DNA from 3 places in the Sphingobacterium sp. UBA6645 genome. Region 2 is predicted to be linked to each of the others. Evidence: riboswitches for the same ligand, from Rfam matches in the RefSeq annotation. Region 2 holds a riboswitch; each other region holds the start of a gene.
What was found. A riboswitch is a leader RNA that binds a small molecule or an ion and turns the genes downstream of it on or off. The one in region 2 is predicted to bind S-adenosylmethionine.
Positions count from the first base shown of each region.

Region 1: linked by a shared signal. The riboswitch ahead of B2400_RS12570 (methylenetetrahydrofolate reductase) and the one ahead of B2400_RS12170 (O-acetylhomoserine aminocarboxypropyltransferase/cysteine synthase family protein) in region 2 are both predicted to bind S-adenosylmethionine.
Region 3: linked by a shared signal. The riboswitch ahead of metE (5-methyltetrahydropteroyltriglutamate--homocysteine S-methyltransferase) and the one ahead of B2400_RS12170 (O-acetylhomoserine aminocarboxypropyltransferase/cysteine synthase family protein) in region 2 are both predicted to bind S-adenosylmethionine.

Region 1 covers NZ_DKLH01000068.1:15,855-18,125, forward strand. Annotated here, with positions in the region: gene B2400_RS12560 (SusC/RagA family TonB-linked outer membrane protein) at 1-123, opposite strand, end outside; gene rimM (ribosome maturation factor RimM) at 482-1,009, shown strand; SAM riboswitch class I at 1,089-1,187, shown strand; gene B2400_RS12570 (methylenetetrahydrofolate reductase) at 1,233-2,189, shown strand.
Region 2 covers NZ_DKLH01000063.1:1,732-4,002, reverse strand. Annotated here, with positions in the region: gene B2400_RS12175 (hypothetical protein) at 1-372, shown strand, start outside; SAM riboswitch class I at 551-664, shown strand; gene B2400_RS12170 (O-acetylhomoserine aminocarboxypropyltransferase/cysteine synthase family protein) at 900-2,207, shown strand.
Region 3 covers NZ_DKLH01000022.1:37,734-40,004, forward strand. Annotated here, with positions in the region: gene ahcY (adenosylhomocysteinase) at 1-476, shown strand, start outside; SAM riboswitch class I at 1,073-1,173, shown strand; gene metE (5-methyltetrahydropteroyltriglutamate--homocysteine S-methyltransferase) at 1,244-2,271, shown strand, end outside.

The DNA of each region.
Region 1 (2,271 bases), on a different contig from region 2:
ACTGGATTCTTTTAGGTTAGATGCTAACACAGCATCTGGGGTAAGTAGGGCTAATGTCAGTACCGATGTAATTGGGTAAAACGTACTGGCAAGAAATGCCCTGGATAATCTTTTTTTGCACATAAGCGTCTTGTTTAATAAAAGTAGATCTTGGCTACACAATTTAGTATTGTTGCGGCAATATTAACTTTTTGTAAATAGAATGCTATATCATTTTTAAACTCAAACGTTTGCGTATTTTTATGCAAACGATTGCATATGCAACAACATGTAAATGGCTTTTTAATATAAATAGTAATACTTTTGATATCATTAAGTTGCTTCAACAACTATGTATCAATTAATTATATCCCTGTCATTTTGCCTGATTTTCATTGTTTTTTTGATTTTCCTAATTGTTAAATTGGACGGTATTGCAGCGGCGTGCCTTAGGCGTTTTATTGTCCGATTATTTCTGTACTTTTGTATTTAAATTCATGCTATGACAATCGATCAAACATTCTATATAGGTTACATCAGTAAAACCCGCGGCTTGAAAGGGGAGGTGCAATTATTCTTTGAATTTGAGGACTATATGGATTTGGATTTTGATGTATTGTTTCTCGAGGTGAATAAGAAGTTAGTACCCTACTTCGTTGATACGTTGAAGATGCACAACAATAGTACGGCTTACGCTACTTTTGAGGACATCGATCATATTGATAAGGCCCAGCCTTTGATCAAGAAGAAAATGTATTTGCCGCTAGATCAGAAGCCTGAGCGAGATCCCGATGATTTCCGTTACACGGATTTAGTAGGTTACATGGCAATTGAAGAGGAAGAAGGTGAGCTTGGGGAGATTACACAGGTGCAAGAGATGCCGCAGCAGTTCATCGCTACGGTCGATATGGATGGCACGGAAGTGATGTTCCCATTGAACGAAAACTTCATTGTAGGCATAGATCCTGAGGAACAGGTTGTTGTACTTCGTCTTCCTGAGGGATTGATCGATATGTATTTCGAGCAGTAGAACGGCGTTTTCGATATTTTTCCATTTTATTTTCTGGTTTTCATTTTGAGTTCTTGCTTCTATTAGCGATATTAGCCCTCGCTTATAGAGAAAGGCAGAGGGACTAGACCCGCTGAAGCCTTAGCAACCTGTCCCTTGACAAGGTGCTAAATTCTACCCCGATAGGGAAAGATAAGCTGAAACTCAGGTATCGCTGTGTTTTCTCTAAGCCTAAAGGAATTTTATGAAAATCGTAGACCACATTAAGAACGCACAGGGTAAGACCCTATATTCATTTGAGTTATTGCCACCGGCAAAAGGACAGGGAATTCAGAGTATTTTCAAGACCATGGATGAGCTTATGGAGTTCAATCCGCCTTTTATTGATGTTACTTACCATCGCGAGGATTACCTGTATAAACAGCATTCCAGTGGTCTATTAGAGCGTGTCGCCTATCGTAAGCGTCCGGGCACTGTTGCTATCTGTGCTGCGATTATGAGTAAGTATAAGGTGGATGCGGTTCCGCATTTGATCTGTGGCGGTTTTACGAAAGAGGAGACCGAGAATGCTTTGATTGATCTTAACTTTTTGGGTATTGATAATGTGTTGGTACTACGCGGAGACGCGAGAAAAGGTGATTCGGACTTTATACCGACGGTTGGTGGTCATGCCTATGCGACGGATCTTCTGGAGCAGGTCGTTGATATGAACAATGGTCGTTATCTCCATGAGGATATCGAGAGCTCGGCAAAGACCGACTTCTGTATCGGAGTGGCGGGCTATCCGGAGAAGCACTTCGAGGCACCAAACTTTAATACAGACTTTAAATGGTTGAAGAAGAAGGTGGAAATGGGTGCGGAGTTTATTGTTACGCAAATGTTCTTCAACGTGGAGAAGTACAAGGAATTTGTGACGAAATGTCGTGAGCATGGTATCCATGTTCCGATTATTCCGGGTTTGAAACCCCTGACAACGAAGAATCAGTTGATTACGCTTCCTCGAATCTTTCACTTGGATATCCCTGAGGAATTGAGCGATGCTGTGGATGCATGTAAGACTAATGCGGATGTGCGCCAGGTAGGCGAGGAGTGGTTAGTGCAACAGTGTAAAGAACTGATTGAGTTTGGCGCGCCAGTATTACATTTCTATACAATGAGTAATCCGGGACCGACGAAGAAGATTGTAGAAAAATTAGTGTAGGATTAGATATTAGATTTTAGACAATAGATATTAGAGCGTGGAGCCGATGTTTTAGATTTCGGTTTTGTGTTATAAGATACAG
Region 2 (2,271 bases):
TGGACGCTATTAATTGTTGTCCTAATCGTTGCAGGTTGGGTCTATTGGAATTACTACAATGTTTTTGGCGAGGGCGTAAAATCCGGCGTCTTGAACTATGCCGTGAAGAAAGGTAATATATTTAAGACCTACGAAGGAAAACTGATTCAAGAAGGCTTTGGCGCAACTAAAACCGGTACAGGATTAACGAGCAATCAGTTTGAGTTTTCTGTGGAGAACGATTCTATCTATCGTATTCTGGAAGTGAACAGCGGAAAAGTATTCGATCTTCACTACAAGGAATACCGTGGTGTATTGCCATGGCGTGGAAACACGGTCTACATCGTAGACCAGATTATCCAAATGCGCGATTTAAAACCTGGTTCTTATTAAGCTGAGGCTATTATCAGATTGATATTTTTGCAAGCTTCTGAGTTCGATATTTTCAATACTTATCGAATTCAGAAGCTTGTTTATTAAAAAAACATTGCATAATTGATTTTAGCAATGTATATTTGCGCAGTGCCGAGCAATTGGCACCTAATCAAAACCCTTCAAAACGATTGGTCTTGATTTATAAAGAAGTGGCGAGAGACTGGCTCAAAGACCCACTGGCAACCTTCAATAACGATTGAAAAGGTGCCAATTCCTGTCCAAAGCAATTAAGCTGCGGAGCATATAAATGACAAAAGACTATGACTTCAACATTTACAAATTCTTTTATTGGATTTTCTAGCGGCAAACCTGCTAGCAACTCTCCTTATACTATCTTTTTCGTCGTGAACACCTGTTCACGAATGCGATAGTCGTCGGTATTCCCAGATTCCTTGGATAAGGAATTCTCATACCTCTACATGACGACCAAAGCTTAGCGATTAAAGAACATAATTCATTATTTATCATTTTAAAAAATTACAACAATGGCTGATATTAAGAACTTAAAATTTGAAACATTACAGGTACATGCAGGACAAGAAGTAGACCCTACTACTGGTTCTAGAGCATTGCCTATCTACCAAACATCGTCTTATGTATTTGAAAATGCAGAGCACGGTGCTAATCTATTTGCATTAAAACAATTCGGAAATATTTATACCCGTATCATGAACCCGACAACGGATGTGTTTGAAAAGCGCATCGCTGCATTAGAGGGAGGTGTTGCGGCAGTTGCTGTTGCTTCGGGACAAGCGGCACAGTTCATCGCTTTAACGAATATCCTAGAGGCAGGTGATAACTTTGTATCGGGTGCAAATCTGTACGGAGGTACCTACAACCAATTCAAAGTTTCTTTTAAACGCTTAGGGATCGAAGCTCGCTTTGCAGAAGATACGGATGCTGATAAAATTGAAGCTTTGATTGATGATAAAACAAAAGCTATCTACGTGGAGACAATCGGAAATCCGAGCTACAACATCCCGGATTTTGAGCGCATTGCTGCTGTTGCGAAGAAGCACGACCTTCCATTAATCGTGGACAATACATTCGGTGCTGGAGGTTATTTGTTTAAGCCATTGGAGCATGGTGCGAACGTTGTTGTTGAATCTGCAACAAAATGGATTGGTGGACATGGTACTAGTATCGGTGGTGTCATCATCGATGGTGGTAACTATAACTGGGGAAATGGCAAATTCAAACAATTCTCAGAACCTTCAGAAGGGTATCATGGATTAGTTTTCGCTGATGTATTTGGTGAGAATGGTCCTTTTGGAAACATACAGTTTGCTATTAGAGCGCGAGTAGAAGGCCTGAGAGACTTCGGTCCTGCCCTATCTCCATTCAACTCTTTCTTATTGGTACAAGGCTTAGAAACCTTATCATTACGCGTTCAACGTCATGTTGATAACACATTAGAGATTGCACAATGGTTGGATGCTCATCCTCAAGTAGAGAAAGTTAGCTACCCTGGATTGAAAAACCACCCATATCATCAAAATGCACAGAAGTATTTAAAGAATGGCTACGGTGCTGTTTTATCATTCACTGTTAAAGGCGGTGTTGAGAAAGCAAATGACTTCATCGATGCTTTGCAATTGATCAGCCACCTAGCGAATGTTGGGGATGCGAAGACGTTAATTATCCACCCTGCTGCAACAACGCATCAGCAATTAAGTGCTGAAGACCAAGCTAAGGCTGGTGTACTTCCAGGACAGCTAAGATTATCGGTAGGTATTGAGCATATCGACGATATCAAAGCAGATCTAGAGCAAGCTTTTGAGAAAATCAAGTAGGTATAAGCACCAATTGATTGCAAATAAGAATATAAAAACGAAAAGAGAACACTAAAAGAATACC
Region 3 (2,271 bases), on a different contig from region 2:
CAACAGGTAATAAGGATATCGTTCGTCCGGAACACTTCAAAGCAATGAAAGATAAAACTGTAGTTTGTAATATCGGACACTTCGATAATGAAATCGATGTTGCCTGGTTAAATGACAACTACGGATCTACTAAAGTGGAAATCAAACCGCAAGTTGATAAATATACAATCGACGGTAAGGATATTATCTTATTAGCCGAAGGCCGTTTAGTAAACTTAGGATGTGCAACTGGTCACCCTTCTTTCGTAATGTCAAACTCGTTCACTAACCAAACTTTAGCGCAATTAGAGTTGTGGACAAACACAGATCAATACGAAAAGCAAGTGTACACACTTCCTAAACACTTAGATGAGAAAGTTGCTCGTTTACACTTAGCACATATCGGTGTAGAGTTAGAAGAACTAACACAAGAACAAGCAGAATATATCGGTGTTACGGTAGAAGGCCCTTACAAGCCGGAAGCGTATCGTTATTAGATATTAGATATTAGACATCAGATATTAGATGTAAGATTTAAGAACCTGCAGCAATGCAGGTTTTTTTGTGGTTTGTTTTGAAGAAAGGAAGGATTTTAGAATTGGGATTTTGTCTTTGAAATAGGAAAGGAAGGGAATTTTGTTTTGAACAGGGAAAGGAAGGGAATTTTGTTTTGAACAGGGAAAGGAAGGATAAAAGGATGAGCAGGATCGTGTATTACGTTTGATAGCGGATGAATTATATTTTTTATAGGAGACGTTTAGTGAAACGTCTTCTGAAACGCACGATTATGATCTGAATCCCATCATTCTCCACTATACCTGATCCTGTCAATCCTTGAATCCTTCCTTTCCTGGTTCAGAAATAGTATTTAGTAGTTAGTACTTAGTATAAAGAACTATGGTGGGCAATTTGTCCCTCACTTTTACCGCATGCCAAATATCCTGCTCATCCTTGCATCCTTCCTTTCCTTTCTTCAAGACAAATTCCAATATCTAACATCTAAAATCAATTTCCGCCATAGGTCTAACTACTAACTACTAAATACTAACTACTTTTTTTTGTTTTATTCAATTCTTCTCCATATCTTAGCCGTCGCTTATAGAGAAAGGCAGAGGGAATAGACCCGATGAAGCCTTAGCAACCTGTCTCTTGACAAGGTGCTAAATTCTACCTTTGAAAAAGGAATGATAAGCCAAGTTCACTAGTCCTAAGTGGCCTTCTCTAGCAAAGTAAAATAGTAGATTAAAAATTTATTCAATACTGTATGTTATTAACGAACAACTTAGGATACCCACGTGTGGGTGCATTCCGCGAGCTAAAGAAAGCTAACGAAGCTTACTGGGCGAAGAAAATTAGCGCGGAAGAATTATTGCAAGCTGGACTGAAAATCCGTGAAGGCAACTGGAAGACTCAACAAGAAGCGGGTATCGATTTGATCCCATCGAATGACTTCTCATTTTACGATCAAGTATTGGACTTATCTTTAACTGTAGGTGCAATCCCTGCTCGTTACAATTCATTATTAAATAAAATCGATCGCCAATATAACTTAGACTTATATTTTGCGATGGCTCGTGGTTTCCAAGAGGGTGGCGTAGATGTTACTGCTATGGAAATGACAAAATGGTTCGACACGAACTACCACTATATCGTTCCTGAGTTTGTAAAAAACCAAGAATTCAAATTAACTTCTGAAAAATTCTTAAGCGAATATAACGAAGCTAAACAATTGGGTATTGAGACTAAACCAGTTATCATTGGCCCAATCTCTTACTTATTATTAGGTAAGGAAAAAGAATCAGGATTTAACCGTATCGACCTTATCGATAACTTACTTCCTGTATACGAAGAAATCTTATCAAAGTTAGCGGAAGCTGGTGCTCAATACGTTCAAATCGACGAACCTTTCTTAGCGCTTGATATTGATGATGCTACTCGCGCATTGTACGGTAAAGTTTTTGAAAAACTTGCTGCTGCTGCGAAAGGCGTTAAATTAATCGTTGCTACATATTTCGAAGCTCTACGCGACAACGAAGACACAGCAGTTAGTCTTCCGGTATACGCGTTACACCTAGACTTAGTTCGTGGTGAAAAACAGCTTGACACTATATTATCAAAAGTTCCAGCTTCATTGACTTTATCTTTAGGTATTGTCGAAGGAAGAAATATCTGGAAAAATGATTACGAAAACTCTTTAGTAAAAATCAAACAAGCAGTTGATGCTTTAGGTAAAGACCGCGTATGGGTTGCTCCTTCATCGTCATTATTGCACGTTCCATTTGATTTAGATAA